Candidatus Pseudothioglobus singularis PS1: one gene and its partner. The protein of the gene in region 1 purifies or fractionates together with the protein of each later gene. This does not show direct contact. Links are inferred from orthologs where the notes say so. Each region holds a gene or a part of one and is shown in the gene's direction. Other genes may lie near its edges.

Evidence for each region.
Region 2: the proteins of W908_RS01680 (region 1) and W908_RS04970 purify together in Escherichia coli (affinity purification with mass spectrometry, with the first as the bait; 2 studies listed by BioGRID). This does not show direct contact. The link is inferred for Candidatus Pseudothioglobus singularis PS1 from one-to-one orthologs.

What each region holds. Positions count from the first base shown.
Region 1 is NZ_CP006911.1:328,434-337,445, reverse strand. Bases 1,954-4,861 are described here. They hold W908_RS01680 (thioredoxin fold domain-containing protein), read left to right. Parts: upstream 1,954-3,001; coding sequence 3,002-3,721; downstream 3,722-4,861. Other genes in these bases: rsmB (16S rRNA (cytosine(967)-C(5))-methyltransferase RsmB), read left to right, coding at 3,711-4,861; W908_RS01685 (leucyl aminopeptidase), read right to left, coding at 1,954-2,921. In the rest of the region: endolytic transglycosylase MltG, read right to left, coding at 1-296; pabC (aminodeoxychorismate lyase), read right to left, coding at 287-1,120; ppnP (pyrimidine/purine nucleoside phosphorylase), read right to left, coding at 1,173-1,484; more of W908_RS01685, read right to left, coding at 1,494-1,953; more of rsmB, read left to right, coding at 4,862-4,988; lon (endopeptidase La), read right to left, coding at 4,991-7,327; ribosome rescue GTPase HflX, read right to left, coding at 7,291-8,622; ATP-dependent Clp protease ATP-binding subunit ClpX, read right to left, coding at 8,656-9,012. UniProt on the Escherichia coli protein: Acts as a disulfide isomerase, interacting with incorrectly folded proteins to correct non-native disulfide bonds.
Region 2 is NZ_CP006911.1:959,953-970,399, reverse strand. What follows is about bases 1-2,777. They hold W908_RS04970 (FKBP-type peptidyl-prolyl cis-trans isomerase), read left to right. Parts: upstream 1-1,034; coding sequence 1,035-1,520; downstream 1,521-2,777. Other genes in these bases: rsgA (ribosome small subunit-dependent GTPase A), read right to left, coding at 2,183-2,777; W908_RS04965 (class I SAM-dependent methyltransferase), read left to right, coding at 1,544-2,191; W908_RS04975 (TIGR01777 family oxidoreductase), read left to right, coding at 60-905; hemH (ferrochelatase), read left to right, coding at 1-58. In the rest of the region: more of rsgA, read right to left, coding at 2,778-3,145; W908_RS04955 (M48 family metallopeptidase), read right to left, coding at 3,158-4,402; W908_RS04950 (branched-chain amino acid transaminase), read left to right, coding at 4,623-5,552; W908_RS04945 (zinc-finger domain-containing protein), read left to right, coding at 5,543-5,731; shikimate kinase AroK, read left to right, coding at 5,748-6,269; W908_RS04935 (TolC family protein), read left to right, coding at 6,378-7,754; W908_RS04930 (lysophospholipid acyltransferase family protein), read left to right, coding at 7,757-8,599; cysE (serine O-acetyltransferase), read left to right, coding at 8,665-9,339; W908_RS04920 (Rrf2 family transcriptional regulator), read left to right, coding at 9,417-9,845; W908_RS04915 (IscS subfamily cysteine desulfurase), read left to right, coding at 9,865-10,447. UniProt on the Escherichia coli protein: Folding helper with both chaperone and peptidyl-prolyl cis-trans isomerase (PPIase) activities. Chaperone activity prevents aggregation of unfolded or partially folded proteins and promotes their correct folding.

The sequences.
Region 1 (9,012 bases):
TTCTCTATAAATTCAAATACAGAGGTGTTAGGCTTTAATTCATAGTAGCCAGACTTTAATTTTTTATTAGCACTAAGTAGCCTGCTTAGTGTTGTAAAAAATAATTTTGACTTAATTAGTTTTTTTTCGCTTAAATCTTGCGCAACGACTCCCATTGAAGCGCCAGATTTAACTTGAATAATTTGTGTTTGGACAGAAGTTATATCCTTAGATACAAGAATCCAAGCCATAAATAGAAGCAAAAAAATAGATGCAACAAGTCTTGAAAAGAATTTATTCTTATTATTTACAAGCATGTCCAAGATTTAATATCTTGAGTAATAGACGAATATGCAGCACTAATTTTCTCAGTTATTGGGTTATTAGTTAGGTAATAATCGCCAATTGAAGTGACTGGCTGAATACCAATCAGGCTATTTGAAACGAATACTTCATTAGCTTTCTCTAGCTGCTTAATTGAAATATCTTCCTCTATCACCTCTAAGTTGATTAATCTTGATAGTTCTAAAATTATCGATCTTCTGCTGCCAATCACACCGCACCTCTCTAGTTTAGGGGTAATCAACTTATTACCAAATATTAAATAGATGTTGCCTTGAGTTACTGAAACTACCGATTGATTCTCATCAAGCATAATAGCTTCATCAGCCAACATGTTTGTTCGAGCCAAAATTTGTTCGAGCCTATTACAATGCTTAATGCCTGCTAAATTTGGGTTTGAGTGAAACCCACTAATTGCAAATTCTAGTGAGTAAGTTTCTTTAGTTTTATACTCATTCATTTGAGATACAATTACAACTCTAACTGGCTCAATATCCTTGCTATAGCTATAGCCTCTGAGTGAATTACCACGTGACAATATTAATTTAACAATGCAATTTTTTTCTGAAGATAGACTGAGTGCTTTTTTTATATCTTCTAGCCAAACTGAATTCGCTATTTTTTTGATATTTAACCTATCACACCCATTATTTAGTCGCGCAAAGTGGTTATCCCAAAATAAAACTTTATTGTCTTTTGCAACACAGGTTTCAAATAAGCCGTCACCATACTGCATATTACGATTAAAGATACTAACATTGGACTTCACCTCGCCATTTATGATTACTAAAGGTTCCATGTCGTATTTTTTAATCTATAGCAATTTTAATTGATCAGTCAATAATAGTTAATTATGAGTATGAACAGCAATAATCAACGACAGTTTTAACTTCTAACTTGAACACACTTTGTGAAGGCACTTCAAAAGACTCTCCTGATTTGATAGTTTGCCAAGCATTATTTCCAGGGAGCAAAACATTAAGCTCTCCTGCCATAATCTCCATTAATTCATGTTTTTCAGTCGAGAATTCAAATGACCCAGGCATCATTATTCCAAGCGTTTTTGTGGTTCCATCATTGAAGTTTATAACACGACTTGTGACTTTACCATCAAAGTAAATATTTGCCTCTTTAATAATTTCAACGTCTTCAAATGTTGGCATAATCTGTTCCTATACTTGATCCATAATATACTGAGTTAATAGAGGAACGGGTCTTCCAGTTGCGCCTTTCTTAGAACCTCCCAGCCATGCAGTTCCTGCAATATCAATATGAGCCCAAGAATAATTTTTTGCATAGCGAGCTAGAAAACATGCTGCGGTTACTGTCCCTGCTTCTCTTCCTCCAATGTTTGCCATATCTGCAAAATTTGATTTCAGCAAATCATCATACTCCTCATCAAGAGGCAACTGCCAAACGGTATCAAGTGATGACAGTCCTGATGACTTAAGGGCATCTGCAAGCTTTTGATCATTAGACATGACACCAGAATGATGCTTACCCAGAGCTATAATAACTGCACCTGTAAGAGTAGCAATATCAATAACTGCCTTAGGCTTAAACTTCTCACAATAAGTCAAAGCGTCACACAAAATTAAACGACCTTCAGCATCTGTATTTAAAATTTCAATAGTTTGACCAGACATACTTTTAACAACATCGCCTGGTTTTGAGGCATTATGTGCCGGCATATTTTCTACCGTTGGTACAACAACAGTCAAATTTACTTTAAGATTCATTTCAGCAATAGCGCTCATTGCTCCAAGCACAGAAGCAGCGCCACACATATCGTATTTCATCTCATCCATGCCTTGACCAGGCTTTAAAGAAATACCGCCACTATCAAAAGTCACACCTTTACCGACCAAAACGATTGGAGCTTCATTGCCGGCATTAGAATAACTTAGACTGATAAGCTTTCCAGGCTCTATAGAGCCTTTTGAAACAGAGAGCAAAGAATTCATTCCTAGAGACTCCATATCTGACTCTTCAAGGATTTCGCATTCAAGATTATAAGTTTCCGCAAGAGACTTGGCTGTCTCAGCGATGTAAGTTGGGGTGCAGATATTTGGAGGCAAGTCACCTAGCTCTCTTGTAAGCGCCATACCATTTGCAATAGCAACGCCTTTTTGAATTTCTGATGCCCCATTGTTTTGAGAATATATATTGACTGCCTCAAGCACAATGTCACTAATCTCTTCCTTGACACCTACTTTCTTTACCTTATAACTTTCATTTTTTAGAACTCTGGCTGTTGTAATTTGAAGCCAAGCCTCATCGGCATCCTCAACTTCAATACTTGGAATGACAACATTTTTAACCTTTGATACACTCATTGCTGAAGAAAGTGATTTCAGCGCCTTTATATAATTTTTTTGACTGAGTGGCGACTCACCTAAACCAACAACTAGAACCCTTTTTGACTTATAGCCCTCGACTTTTCCAAGCATCAAGGTGCTTGCTAATTTTGGCTCAAATCGATGTAGATCTAGATAATTTTGAATAATTCTATTTTCATTTGATTTGCCCTTGAGAACAAAGGCAACTGAACAGTCTCCACTATAATGGTCAACCGCTTGGTGAGTAACAAAAAACTCCATATCAATTTCCGGGAAATTATAATCTCGGTATATTCTACCAAAAAACTGTAAAATTTACCTCTTTAATCATTAGTTTTCACATGAAAAAGTTTCTTACTATCGCGTTAATCTTTATCACTAATATTGTTTTTGCAGATGTTGGCATGATTGTAAATAAATTAAAGCCTTATTTTCCAGAAATTAAGACTGAAAATATTAGCACTTCTCAGCTTGATGGATACTATGAAGTAGTTCTTACAAATCCTAGCATTGATGTACTTTACATTTCTATGGATGGAAGATATGTGCTTCAAGGCGCAGTCACTGATCTAGAATTAATGACAAATATTTCCACTAATCGTGTTAACGCAATCAAACAAAATATGCTTGACAGCATTAGCGATAATGAAAAGATAATCTTTAAATCCGAAAATGAGAAATATGTTGTTCATGTTTTTACAGATGTTGATTGCCCCTATTGCGCTAAACTTCATGCAAATATGAATGAAATGAATGCTCTTGGAATTACTGTGAAATATTTGGCCTCACCTCTGGAGCAACTTCATCCAAATGCTCAAAGCGCTATGGAAAAAATATGGTGTGCTGAAGATAAGGCGATTGCCATTCACAATTATAAAACTAAGCGATTCTTGCCAAATAGCCCAGATTGTATTAATCCAGTTGCAGAGCAGCTAGCAATTTCCAAACAATTGGGCGTCAATGGAACGCCATCAATTTTTTTTGAAAATGGATTAAATATTCCTGGCTATTTAGAGCCCGAAGAGCTTTTAAATAGATTTTTGAATACCCTTGCTCAATAACAATAATTCAAGAGTCATTGCTCATAATGCTATTTGTCTTGTAGCACTTGAAAAATATACGCTTTCTGAATCGTTATTTCCTAGTGAAACCTCAGAATCTTCATTTGCAAAGTCACTCACTTACGGCTCACTCAGGTTCTATCATCATCTTAATGATGTTATAACTCCTCGGCTAAAAAAAACCTTAGACAAAAAAAATCTTGATATTCACATTCTTATAATTATGGGGGCATATCAACTAATTTATACTGATGTGTCAACTCATGCTGCCATCAATGAAACAGTCGAGGTGGCAGAAAAAATTAAAAAGCAATGGGCTAAAGGCCTTATCAATGCAATACTTAGAGGGATTGATAGGGACCGAGATGATATTCTTAATACTCCTCACTATTCTCATCCAAGTTGGCTTGTAAAAAAAATTATGAAGGAATATCCTGATAATTTTCATAAGATATTTACTGAAAATAATAAACAAGCCCCAATGTCTCTTCGAGTCCATCCATCAATTAATATCAAGTCATATCAAGATAAACTTTTAGAGGGGGGTATAGAATCTAAGACCTCAAAAATTGCACCTCAGTCTTTGACCCTTAATAAAGCAGTAAATGTAGAAAAATTACCAGATTTTAGAGATGGCTCTTGCTATGTTCAAGATACTTCTGCGCAACTAGCAGGTCAGCTCATTGCTCCAAAAAATGGTGAATTAATATTAGATGCCTGTTGCGCACCTGGGGGTAAAACAACTCATCTTGCTGAGCTTTGTCCTAATTCAGAGATCTTGGCATTAGACGCTGATGAGAAAAGGCTTATCAAAGTCAATGATAATATTAAAAGACTTAAGAATAAAAATGTTAAAGTCATTTTAGGAGACGCAACAAACGGCGACTGGTGGAATCAAAGACTTTTTGATAAGATTTTAGTAGATGCTCCATGCACTGGAACAGGGGTGATAAGAAGGCATCCAGATATTAAACTTATAAGAAAACCTAGGGACCTTTCCCATATCGTCGAGGTTCAAGCTTCTATTCTTAAGAACTTATGGTTAATGCTAAAACCTGGAGGCATACTTGTATATGCTACATGTTCGATTTTAAAAGATGAAAATGAAAATCAAATAAGTAAATTTATTAACCTCAATATGGATAGTAGTATTGAGGAAATCAAAGTTCCTTGGGGCAAAGGCCCTATAGGAAACCAACAATTACCTAATGATATATTCGATGGATTCTATTATGCTCAGCTAAGAAAAAAAAGTAAGTCCAAATAAGACTATTTCTCTAATGCAATATCTAAAACCTGGTCAATCCATTTAACTTTAACAATTTCTAGCTTACTTTTTATTTTTTCAGGCACCTCAGATAACTCACGCTCATTATCTTCGGGAATAATGACAGTTTTAATACCTCCTCTCATTGCGGCAAGAAGTTTTTCTTTCAAACCACCGATTGGGGTTATTTCACCCCTCAGAGTAATTTCACCAGTCATTGCAACTGCAGCCTTAACTTTTCGACCAGTTAAAACTGAAACAAGAGCTGTACACATTGCTGCTCCAGCGCTCGGCCCATCTTTCGGTGTTGAGCCATCTGGAACATGGATATGAATGTCCAGTTTTTCATGGAAATCATCTGAAATTCCTAAAGAATCGGCACGTAAACGAGTTACTGACATTGCCGCTTGTATTGATTCTTTCATAACGTCACCAAGTTGGCCCGTATAGTTTAATTTTCCCTTACCTTTGTATGAGGATGCTTCAATTGTAAGTAAGTCACCACCAACTGAAGTCCATGCTAATCCTGTTACCTCGCCGATTTGATTATGTTCTTCAGCTAAACCAAATCGATACTTCTTCATTCCTAAAAATTTTGGCAAACTTTTAGAGTTAATAATTGCTCTAGCTTTTCGTTTTTTTAGCGTTACGTCCTTAATGACTTTTCTACATATGCTGCCAATTTCACGATCAAGATTTCGAACACCTGCTTCTCTAGTGTAGTAACGAATAATATCCATAATTGCAGAATCTTTAAAGACTATTTCCGAACTATTAACACCATTATTTTTCATTTGCTTCGCTATTAAGTGTCTCTTAGCAATTTCGAGTTTTTCATCTTCTGTATAACCAGACAAATGGATGATTTCCATTCTGTCAACTAATGCTTCTGGGAGGTTTAAGGAATTTGCAGTGGCAACAAACATAACTTGAGAGAGATCATAGTCAACCTCTAGGTAGTGATCATTGAAAGTATGATTTTGCTCAGGATCCAAAACCTCGAGCATAGCAGAGCTTGGGTCGCCTCTAAAATCAGAGGCCATTTTGTCTATTTCATCTAGGAGAAATAATGGGTTTTTGACATTAACTTTTTGCATTTTCTGAACGATAGATCCAGGCATAGCCCCTATATAAGTTCTTCTATGTCCACGAATTTCTGCCTCATCTCTTACACCGCCAAGAGCCATGCGAACATATTTTCGATTCACAGATTTTGCAATTGATTCACCCAGTGAGGTCTTTCCTACTCCAGGAGGTCCAACTAAACAAAGTATATTGGCCTTATTATGCGTAACACGACTTTGCACAGCAAGGTGCTCCATAATTCTTTCTTTTACTTTATCCAGCCCATAATGATCAGAGTCAAGAATCTTTTGCGCCTTGACTAAATCTTTATTAGTTTTAGTTTTTTTACTCCAAGGCACTGAACACAAATTTTCTATATAGGTTCTAATGATGGATGCGTCAGAAGACTGGGATGACATTCTTTGAAGTTTATTAAGTTCACTTTGAGCTTTTTTCTTAGCCTCCTTAGGCATTTTGGCTTTGTTGATACTATTTTGTAAATCTTCAATTTCATTTTCATCATCAAGGGTGCCGAGCTCTTTTTGAATGGACTTCATTTGTTCATTCAAGTAATAGTCTCTTTGATTAGACTCCATTTGCTTACGGACTCTATTCTGAATTTTTTGCTCTGCACCAAGAACATCTAACTCACCTTCAAGGATGGACAAAATTGCCTCTAGTCTATCTTGTGCTTGGCCACTTTCAAGAAGACTCTGTTTTTCACTCACTTTGAGACTTAAGTTTGCAATAATTACATCACTAAATCTTTCAACATCGGTAATTTCTTTAAGAACCTTATAAACCTCTTCAGGGATTTTTTTACTAAGCTTAATATATTTTTCAAAATTTTCTAATGCAAGACGCATCATTGCTTTAATTTCTGTATCGTTATCAAAACTTAAACTACAATCACTTAATACGACTTCAGTGTGCTCACCTAAATCTACAAACTCTTCAATTTTTGCGCGTTTAACTCCTTCAACTAGAACTTTTATAGTCCCATCGGGCAATTTTAAAAGCTGAAGAATCGTTGCCAAAGTTCCAACTTTGTGAAGATCGTCATTATTTGGCTCCTCAATTGCTTCATCTTTTTGCGTAGCTAAAAAAACATTTTTATCTGCTTCCATAGCTTGGGTGATTGCTTTAACAGAGGATTTCCTTCCAATAAATAGTGGAATAACGGTATGAGGAAAAACAACTACATCTCTTAATGGTAGAAGGGGGGTTGACTGCTTCTCTAAGCTGTTTGACTCTGTTGTGATTTCTGCTTCCATAATAATGAAACACCTTGCTTATCTAGTAATCTTTCTAGATAGTGACTAGTTACATTAATTTCAAGTAGCCATTGACCAAATTCGTTCATTATTTCTTTTTTAATAAATCCAACTTTATGTATTTCACTTCTTATATATGCCGACTGAACATCTAACTTGATACGTGCAGAAGTCATCATTCCACTAAGACTTTCAGATAAGGCCTCATAAAGAAGATCAACCCCTTCTCCAGTTTCAGCAGAAAGCCAAACACGAGAAATATTTCCTTCTGAGTCTTTATCGATTCTTGGTTTGAAGTTGACTAGGCCATCAATCTTATTCATTACTAGAATTCTTGGTATTTTTTGAGCACCTATTTGCTCAATAATATCTTCGACCTGGTCAATTTTATCTCTGTTATTTGGATCAGATGCATCAACAATGTGAAGAAGTACATTTGCCTGACGAGTTTCCTCTAATGTTGATTTAAATGCCTCAACAAGTTCATGCGGCAAGTCCTGAATAAAACCAACTGTATCCGCGATGACTGCCTCACCAGATGCTGGCAACATAACTCTTCTAATAGTAGAATCAAGAGTTGCAAATAACTTATCATCTGCATACACTTCAGCATTTGTTAATAGATTGAAGAGTGTCGACTTGCCAGCATTTGTGTAACCGGCAAGAGATATCATTGGAAGCTGATTTTTTACACGAGATTTTCTGCCTAGATCATGTTGTTTATGAACTTTTGCAAGTCGCTTATTAATATTTTTAATTCGAATTGAAACAAGTCTTTTATCTGTTTCTAACTGAGTTTCACCAGGACCTCTTAAACCTATACCTCCTTTTTGCCTCTCCAGGTGAGTCCAACCTCTTACTAATCTGGTTGAAAGATGTTTTAATTGAGCAAGTTCTACTTGCAGCTTTCCTTCAAAAGAGCTCGCTCTTAATGCAAAAATATCCAATATTAAGCCTGTTCGATCCATAACTTGGCACTTCAATGCTTTTTCTAAGTTACGTTCTTGAGATGGTGATAACTGGTGCGAAAATATAACTAGTTCAATTTCATTGTCACTTACACTTAATGCAAGTTCATCAACTTTACCAGTTCCAATAAAAAACTGCGCCTTAGTAAAACTTCTTTTTACTAAAACTGTTTCAATAATATTCAGTCCAGAAGAGACAGCAAGCTGTTTAAATTCATTGACACTATCTGGTGATTGACTAATAGAAGTGAGCTCAATATGGACTAGGATAGTTCTTTCGCCTTGACCAACCGCATCCTTTTGACGATCAAACAACTCCATAGACATTATTGAGTTTTTAGCATACAGAATTTAATTTCATTAGCTTGCCTTGCGAATAGTTCTTTTCTTATTATCAGATTGATGAACTATTACTGGTTGTTTCAAACCCTCTACAACTGCTTTATCTATCACAACCTCTTTCACACTTGGGTTAGATGGAATTTCATACATTGTATCTAACAACAAGTCCTCTAAGATTGCCCTCAAACCTCTTGCTCCTGTTTTTCTCTTAAGCGCTAATTTGGCAATAGCTACAAGAGCATTCTTCCTGATTGTTAGCTTTACTCCTTCAATAGCAAAAAATTGTTGAAACTGTTTCACTACTGAATTTTTTGGCTTCGTGAGAATTTCGATTAAAGCATCCTCATCAAGCTCATCCAACGATGTATGAACTGC
Region 2 (10,447 bases), 640 kb from region 1 along the record:
TCATATTGAATTCTTGACTCAGATCGTACTTGATAACACATCAGGCTGGAACAAGTAGTATGAAAATTGTTATTCTGGGTGGAACTGGATTAATTGGCAGTGCGCTCCAAAAAAGCTTTTCAAAGACACACCAAGTAGAAGTATTCAATAGAACCGTTTTTAAGTCTGCTGAGTATCTATCCTCAATTATTGATGGTAGTGACTTTGTTATTCAGCTTGCTGGATCCACTATTTCAAAGAGGTGGAGTAAAAAAATTATTGCTGAGATGTGGCAAAGCAGGGTCAATACTAATCAAATGCTCTCAGATGCGACTAAGCTCATTACTAAGACGCCTAAAGTGATTTGCTCTTCAGGGATTAGTTTTTATGCAGAATCTGACTGTAATGACCCCAAGACTGAAGATGATATTCAGGGCGAGGGTTATTTGACTGATCTCAATATTGCCGTTGAGAGTGCTGCAAAGTCCATTTCGGATGATGTTACTATTTTAAGGTTTGGTGTTGTTCTTTCAAGAAAGGGCGGAGCATTAGCAAAATTATACTGGCCTTATTACTTTGGTATAGGTGGCCCTATTATGAGTGGAAATCAATGTTTCTCTTGGATACATATTGATGATCTCGTTAAAGCATTTCATTATCTAATCAATGATCCTCAGAGTAAAGGCATTTATAACATTACATCACCTGAGCCTGTTCCTCAAAAGGTCTTTGGAAGAGTTCTTGCTAAGTCTTTAAAAAGACCTTTTTTTATTCCTGTATGGGAGTGGCAATTGAAAATCCTCCTTGGTAAAGGATCCCAAGTCTTAACTTTAAGTGCATCTGTTATTCCGATGAGATTAATCCAAGCTGGCTTTGTTTTTGACTATCCTGACATCGACACTGCAATGAGAGATCTAATAGGGTAAAGCCGCTCAATCCTCATAATGTAAAAGCATTTGCCTATGGTAAAATATGTTTAAGTTTCACACTGTTACATAAGATTGAATGAGGCTTTCCGTTTTGGGGAGTTTTTTTTGTTTATTTTTGGAGAAAATATGAAAGTTAGTAAGGATAAAGTCGTATCAATGCACTACACTCTTAAAAATGATGCTGGTGAGGTTATTGATTCATCTGACGGCAAAGAGACTCTTGACTTTTTACAAGGGCATGGAAACATTATTCCTGGTCTTGAGTCGGCGCTTGAAGGCGCCAGTAAGGGTGACAAGATGGATGTATCTGTGGAGCCTGAAGAGGGTTATGGGCTTCGAATGCAGGATGCGATTCAAGAGATCCCTCGCACAGCACTTCAAGGCATTGACGAAGTAACAATTGGTATGCAGCTTCAATCTCAGGACCAAGATGGCAACCCTTTTGTTGTGACAGTTACAAAGCAGGACGATGAGAAAATTACAGTTGACGCAAACCACCCTTTAGCTGGTGAGACCCTTCATTTTTCAGTTAGCATTGAAGATGTCAGAGATGCTGAGGCTGAAGAGTTATCTCACGGTCACGTCCACTCAGCAGGTGGCCACTCTCACTAATCATAAATCTATAGCGGGCTATAGTGATAAAAATTATTACTTGCCCGCTGTGTCAATCAAAGAATCATTCACTGATTCATAAAGATAGACATAGAGAGTATCTAAGTTGCTCAGATTGTAGATTTGTCTTTGTACCTAAATCCTTTCATCTTTCAGAGGCTGATGAAAAATTAAGGTATGACACTCACAATAACGATCCTTCGGATAATCGCTATCGTCAATTTTTATCTCAGTTAGCAGAGCCTCTTTTACAAAAAATTCCCGAGAAGTCTTATGGCCTTGATTTTGGCTCTGGACCAGGACCAACCTTGTCCTTAATGCTTGAAGAGAAGAAGCATCATGTTGAGCTATATGACAAGTTTTATGCCTCAAATCAAGGTGTTTTTATTAAGAAGTTTGACTTTATCACAGCAACTGAAGTTGTTGAGCATCTAAGAAGCCCAATGCTTGAATTTAAGCGCTTAACTTCAACTCTTAGGGCGGGTGGGTATATCGCATTAATGACGCATTTGTTGACTGAAGAGACAGATTTTAGCAATTGGTATTACAAAAATGACCCTTCTCATATAGGATTTTTTAATAAACAATCTTTAGCATACCTTGCAAAAGAACTGAAGTTAGAACTTGACATTTACTCAGAGCGAGTAATTTTTTTGAAAAAACTAGGCTAATATATTCAAATAGCTCTCATAACGATTGCTATTAATTTCACCATTCTCTAAGGCCATTTTAATCGCACAGTCTGGCTCATTAATGTGCTTGCAGTTTCTAAATCGACATTGATGTGAAAGCGCTTTGAATTCTCTGAATCCTCTGACTATCTGCTCTTCAGAAAGGTTGTCTAATTGAAACTCACGGACACCAGGTGAATCAATTAAATCACCACCGCTTGGAATGTGATAGATTGTTGTGTTTGTTGTTGTGTGCTTGCCCAGCTTACTTTTAATTGAAATTTCATTGACTCTTAGCTCTAAATCAGGAATTAACGCATTAATGAGTGAGGATTTTCCAACGCCAGACTGACCCAGAAATATATGAGATTTATTGACTAGTTTTTCCTTAAATGAGATCACATTTAAATCACTCTTAACACTCATTATGTGAACATCATAGCCAATATTTCTATAGTGTTCAAAGTCGTCATTAAGCTGACTTTTATTTTTTAATAGCTCAATTTTATTGATTACTATACCTATAGGAAGGTTTGAGTTTTCAGCCATAATAAGGTAACGGTCAATTAGATCAAACTCATAGTGCGGCTCAATTGCTACGACTAGCCATAACTGATCAATATTGGCTGCAATTAATTTATCTTTTCTTTGGAGCTCAGTTCTTCTTGGGTAGATGGCAGTGACAATTGCCTCGCCTTGTTTTGTTTTTTTAAACAGGACTTCATCACCTGCAACAGAAAAGCCAATATTTTGTCGGCTTACACATTGAAAAATTTCACCATTTTTTGCCTCGACAAGTTGACGCTGACCATACCTTGTAATCACCTTACCGGAATATTCTTTATCTTTCACGTTTAGCTCAGATTCGGCTTTGATTGAAGCTTTATCAGCGCGAGCAATCTTTTCAGATTGAACTTTATCAATGCGCCATTTTTGTTTTCTAGTAAGTGGCACTAGGCAGTTAAATTATAGTAATTTTTCAATTCTAAGGACCGCACTTGGATGAGAGTCATGGAAAGCTGAATAGTATCTATCTGGGGATAAGGATGATGAGTTTTCTTTGTAAAGTTTAATGAGAGAAGATATTAAATCTTTTGCGTCAGTATGGCTTGCTGCAAAGGCGTCTGCCTGGAATTCGTGTTTTCTTGAGACTAAATTACTAATTGGAGTAATAAAAAAACTAAAGACTGGAAGGGCTAGACTAAAAAGAACCAATGCTGCGTGTGATGATGGCTCTGAAATTCCTAGTCCATTAAAGAACCAAGTTTGATTAATCAGATAGCCTAGTAGGGCAAGACTAATAAAACTGAAGATAAAAGAGCTGATCATTCTTTGACGCGTGTGCTTGTGATGAAAGTGTCCGAGCTCATGCGCAAGAATTGCCTCAATCTCTTTGTCCTCCATTCCATTAAGAAGGGTATCAAAGAACACAATTCTTTTGTTCTTGCCTATTCCAGTAAAGTACGCGTTTCCATGTGAGGATCTTTTTGATCCATCCATGACATATATGCCATCGCTACCAAAGCCGGTTCTTTCTAGGAGACTAGTAATTCTTGTTTTAAGACTTTCATTGACTAGCGGGTTAAATTTGTTAAAGATGGGTGCAATGAAAGAGGGATAGACCCACATCATGATTAAGGAAAAAAGACTGATAATAACCCAAACATAGATCCACCAATAGTTACCTATTGATTCAATATTCATAAGATAGAGAATAGCGTAAATTAGAGGCAAAACAAGAACGAGACTCAGTATTATTTCCTTAATTAAGTCTCCAGCAAAAGTGCCAACTGTCATGCGATTAAATCCAAATTTTTGCTCCAAAACAAAATTCCTATAAATACTGAAAGGAAGGTCAATAAAGCTAGCAATGAGCATGATGCTCAGTACAAAGAAAGTACCCATTAGTACTGGGTCATTAACTCTTTGAGACCAGTAGCCATCGATCCAGTTCATAGCGCCACCTAGTGTCCAAACTAGCAGTACCATTGTTGAAAAGATTATCTCAAAATGATTTAATAAAAGCTTAGCTTTCGTATATTTTCCAGCTTTTTGATGATCTTCAAGCTTTATCGTTTCACTGAAGCCATCAGGAACTGCATCAAATGAGTTATCAATCGCCTTGTCTTGTCTAAAATTTAGATAAAGTAAAGCTAGGACCGAAGTCAAAATTGCGAATAAAAAAATAAATGTAAAAAAATTAAATTCCATTTTTATGTATAAATGATCTTAAAAAGTTACAACAAATTATACCCGCTCATTTATTAGATATTACAAATTGAAATACCGGTAAATTAAATGAAAATAATATTCAAAAATAATTATATAAATAAATAATAAAAGCCTAAATGAAATCATAGATATATGAGATGAATTCTATATGGAGATGGGTATAATTTCGTAATTAAAGTTTTATTAATGAGATTTTGTAATGACAATGGAAGATAGAGATGGCTTCATCTGGATGGATGGAGAATGGTTGGATTGGCGCGAAGCAAAGGTTCATGTTTTAACTCACACCCTGCATTACGGCATGGGGGCTTTTGAGGGTGTTAGGGCTTATGAAACTGACAAGGGGCCAGCAATTTTTAAGCTTGAAGAGCATACTGAGAGACTATTTAATTCAACTCGAATTTTGGGGATGGAAATTCCTTATGATGCTAAGACGCTTAATCAAGCTCAGAGAGAAGTTGTTACTAAGAATAATCTTAATTCTGCCTACATTAGACCAATGTGTTTCTATGGCTCTGAGGGTATGGGTCTTAGGGCGGATAACTTAAAAGTCCACACAATGATTGCTGCATGGGAATGGGGAGCTTACTTGGGCGAAGATAATATGAAAAACGGGATAAGAATTAGAACGTCTTCTTATGTCAGGCATCCGGCTCATCCTTCTCTGAGTGGTGCTAAAACAAATGGAAATTATGTTAACTCTATGATGGCCCTAAAGGAGGCACTTGATCATGGATTTGATGAGGCTTTAATGTTAGATATTGATGGTTATGTTTCTGAAGGGAGCGGTGAGAATATTTTTGTCATTAAAGACGATGTAATTTATACTCCTCATTTGACATCAGCCTTGCCTGGTATTACGAGAGATACGATTTTTACTTTGGCAAAGTCATTAGGCTATAACATTATTGAAAAGAAACTATCTTGTGATGAAATATACGCCTCAGAGGAGGCTTTCTTTACTGGAACTGCGGCTGAGGTAACCCCCATTAGAGATCTTGATGGAAATCAGATTGGTCAGGGGGCTCGTGGACCAGTCACTGAAAAGCTACAGTCACTCTACTTTGATTGTGTTCATGGGCGAAACAGTGACTTTAATCACTGGATAGATAGTGGAAGGTGTTTGTGAGTTCTGCCGACTCATATGAAGGTGTAACAAAGATAGTTTCAAATAAAGATCTACCTGCTCACTGTCCACCCAAAGATTCTTCAAAGTGGAATATGCATCCAAAAGTTTTTTTATCATTTGATGATCATGGCAAAGTGAGTTGTCCATATTGTGGAGCAAAATATAAACTGGACTCATAGTTTAGTATTTTAAAAAATGCAAACAAATTTAAATAATGTTGTTTTAGTTGGTCCAATGGGATCAGGCAAAACAACCGTTGGAAGAAGGCTATCTGAAAAGTTAGGCGTTAATTTTTATGATGCAGATCATGAAATTATTGACAAGACTGGTGTGAGTATTGACCACATATTTGATGTTGAGGGAGAAGAGGGGTTTCGAAAAAGAGAGTCTGATGTTTTAAAGGAGTTATGCAGCAAAGATAACATTGTCTTGGCTACTGGAGGTGGCGCAGTAATATCAAAAGAAAATAGGTTTGAAATTTCAAAAACTGGTTCGGTTATTTACCTTCTATCCTCCGTTGATCAAATTTTAAGAAGAACAGCAAAATCTAAAACAAGACCTTTACTAGAAAATAGCTCTAATAAAAGAAAAACAATTACTGATATTATCGAGGCAAGAGATCCACTCTATAGGGAAATAGCAACCATTATTATTGATACAAATGAAAAGAAACTAAATGAAGTTATCCATGAAATATTAACACATTTACAAAGATAATTTTTTTTAACCTCTTTTTTCCTAAACTTCATCAAAACTTCACTAAAATGTTAATTTAATGCTCTAAACTGATATTTATTAATTGAATTTAGACCAAAGGGGTAAATAATGTTCAAAAATTTTTTTCTATCTGCATTTGTACTTTCATCTTTCAATGTCAGTGCGATAACTTTAGATGATTTTAGTACTCAGCTTGTAGAAAGCCATCCTTATTTTGTTCAGTTATCCCTTTCAGAAAAAACGAGTTTAATCAATCAGAAGTCTCTATCTATTTACACAGATTGGAATATTAATGCTGGTGCAAGTGAAACTTATACTGGGGGTGATGATGTGGCATCAAGACTTTACGAGGACCTTTTCTCAACTAAATACGAGATTGGTGCAATCAGAAAAGTTTCACATTCAGGTGCAACTGTCAATTTAAAGCATTCACTGACTCGAAACGACAAGGACAGTAATGCGACGCATTCAAACCTTTTTTCAATTACTTACGCAAGACCTTTACTTCAGAATAAGGATGGCCTTAATGATAAACTTAATCTGGATCTTGCTTCTATTGATTTGATAGCTATAAAGGTAAGTCTTGAAGAGCAGGCAGAAAATTTCCTAGCATCCAAGCTTTCTAAATTTGTTGATTTGGCATTAAAGCAAGAAGTGGTCAAAAATCACAAAATTGCGCTTGAATTATCAAGGGAGCAGCTCAATCTCGCAGAAGATAAATTTAAAAACTCCCTCATAGACATTACAGTCCTTATTCAAGAAAAAGACAACTATGTTAAAGCAAGGCAACAATCACTTCAATCTAACAAAGAGCTCATCATTGAGAGGCGTGAGCTTGCTGATTTAATAGGCGCTAAAGAGTCTGACATGGTTGTTGAGATGGATTTATTTAAAGAGCAAACTTTTAGCGATGTCAATCCTAAAGAATTTGTTAAAAATTCCAGAGCCATTCAAAAATTTGATTTTGATAAAGTAAAGCTTCAAAGAGAGCTTCAGTCATTAGATAATAAAACAATGCCAAATGTTAATCTAAATTTAGGTCTTTCATCTCTCAGTGAAAACGACAAGGTCTTTGATAGCTTTGGTAACAGAGATTATTCATGGAATGTTGGGGTAGATATCTCTTATGCGCTTGGCTCACGAAAAGAACTTCTCGCAGTTGAAAATACTGAAATAAAGATGTCGGATATTGATGCAAAAAAACGTGAAGCTGAAATTAACAGTATTCAACAAATTAACTATCTCCTAGCTCAGGTTGACTTATTAACTGAGCTTGTAGCTCTTTATCTAGAGCAGGGCGCACTGGCTGAAGAAAAGGTTATTGAAGAGCAAATCAAATTTAGTGAGGCTAGAGGCCAGAAGTCTTTAGTTCTTGCTGCAAAGAGTAGCGCAAATCTTGCAAACCTTACTTACCTTCAGGCGGCAGGAACATATCAAAAAATAGTTATTGATTACAAGGCAGCGGTTGATCAACTTTACAATTAAAAATGATTCGCCTATTTCTAACCTTTACATCTTTATTGCCACTAAAGGTTAACCACTCATTTGGTTCTTTTATAGGATATCTTCTTTATTTATTTAATTCAGAAGCAAAAAGTGTTTCAAAACAAAACTTAGAAATTTGTTTTCCAGGTTTGAGTGAATTGGAACTTAAGTTACTTTTAAAAAGAGTACTGTCTGAAACAGGTAAAGGATTGACTGAGTCTGGTCTAATATGGAATCAAAACTTTACAGATAATGCAAAGCTTATTAGAAATATCAATGGTGAGCACTATCTTGATAGTTCAAAAAAAATAATTCTGTTGGTTCCTCATATGGGTTGTTGGGAAATAACAGGTAGAGTTCTTGCAGAAAAAAGAAAGGTGACCTTTATGTATAGGCCTCTGAGAAGCAATAAGCAGAATGACTACTTGTTCTCTAGGAGAAACCAAGGTAATCTAACAATGGCTAGTGCGGATAAGCTTGGAATTTTAAAAATTCAAAGGGCGCTTAATAATGGTGATTTAGTTGGGATGCTTCCTGATCAAGACCCTGGTAAAGAGGGTGGCTTAATGACCCCTTTTTTTGGAAAGAAGGTTAATACAATGACTTTGCTTGCAAGAATAGCAAAAAAACAGAATGCACAGGTCTTAATGTTTTGGGCTGAGAGGCTTGATGATGGTCAAGGTTATGATTTGAATATAGAGCCAGTTGATCTTGATGCTAAGGGCGATAATTTAGAAGAAAGGGTAGGCCAAATGAATCAGTCTATTGAGTCTCTTATAAGGAGACAGCCTGAGCAGTACATGTGGAGCTACAGAAGATTTAAATCGTCACACTCTTATATCTAATTTTTGTAATTGTTATTTCTATGCAGTAAAATCTCACTTGTAGCAATAATGGTATAATCAACTGCATGAAAATTATCGAAGATGTGCGCAGTGTATTTGCTCGAGATCCTGCTGCAAGAAATGTATTTGAAGTATTAACTTGTTATTCAGGTGTACAGGCAGTTTTATTCTATCGATTAACTCACTTTTTATGGCGTTATAGACTTTATTGGCTAGCGCGTTTTATATCTACATTTGCACGCTGGGTAACGGGTATTGAAATTCATCCAGGCGCAGTTATTGGAAGGCGTTTTTTTATCGACCATGGTATGGGTGTTGTGATTGGGGAGACAGCAATCATTGGAGATGATTGTATGCTTTATCACGGTGTAACTTTAGGAGGCACCACTTGGGACAAAGTAAAGCGACATCCCACGTTAAAAAATGGCGTTGTTATAGGTGCGGGTGCAAAGATACTTGGACCTATAATACTTGGAGAAAATGTACGTGTTGGCTCTAACTCTGTTGTAGTCAGGTCGATAGATGATAACGAAACAGTTGTTGGAATACCAGGTAGGATTGTAAGAAAGAAGGCGGAAGATGGAGGCTCTTTTGATTCTTATGCAGCCAACTCCTCAGGGACTTCTAATGACCCTACAATTCAGGCTATTAATTCACTTATTGAGCGCCTCGCTGAGATGGAGGAAAAGTTAGAAAATGCAAGCCCTAAAACGAGCTCTGTTAATATTGAAAATAAGTAAGTTTTAATTGAATTAAATACTTGACTAATTTAGTTGGTTAATAGTATAATTTGTTTTTTTGAGATAGAGATTTTTTTATGCAATTAACCACTAAAGGAAGGTATGCGGTTACAGCAATGTTGGATTTAGCGTCTAACGAATCTTCAAGGCCTGTAACCCTTGATATGATTTCACAAAGACAAAATATTTCGCTCTCTTATCTTGAGCAACTTTTTGCTAAACTTAGAAAAGCATCACTCGTTAAAAGTGTCAGAGGCCCAGGGGGAGGCTATTTACTCAATGTCAATGCAGAAGAGGTTACTCTAACTCAAATTATTGAGGCTGTTGATGAGAATATTGATTTGAGGCGCTGTCATGGCTCAAAAGACTGCAATAGAGGTAAGCAGTGTCTTTCTCACCATTTATGGTGCGAAGTGAGTGATCAAATTAGAGGTTTTTTGAGTACTCGAAATCTTCAGCAAGTGATGGATGACTATCAACTCACCCAATCACTCAATGTCAATTAATTTTTAAAGGAATAAATACATGCTTACACCAACATACATGGACTATTCATCAACAACTCCAGTTGATGCTCGTGTTGCCAAGAAAATGGCCAAATACCTAACTATGGAAGGAGATTTTGGAAATGCTGCTTCTCGTTCTCATTATTTCGGCTGGCAGGCAGAAAAGGCTGTCGATGAGGCTCGCTCTCAGGTCGCTGATCTAGTAGGCGCTGATCCAAGAGAAATTGTTTGGACTTCAGGCGCTACAGAGTCTAATAACTTAGCGCTGAAAGGTATCGCTCACTTCTATCAGAAACGTGGTAAACATATCATTACTCTTAAAACTGAGCATAAGGCCATTCTTGATACATGTCGTCAACTTGAAAGAGAAGGTTTTGAGGTTACTTATTTAGATCCTTTGCCTAATGGGTTATTAGATATAGATCTCTTTAAGAAAACGATTAGAGAAGACACAATTCTTGCATCATTTATGCATGTCAATAACGAAATTGGTGTCATCCAAGATCTTCAGACTATTGGTGATATTTGTAGAGAAAATAAAGTTTTCTTCCATGTCGATGCTGCACAGTCGGTTGGTAAGATTGAAATTGATTTGACAGCAC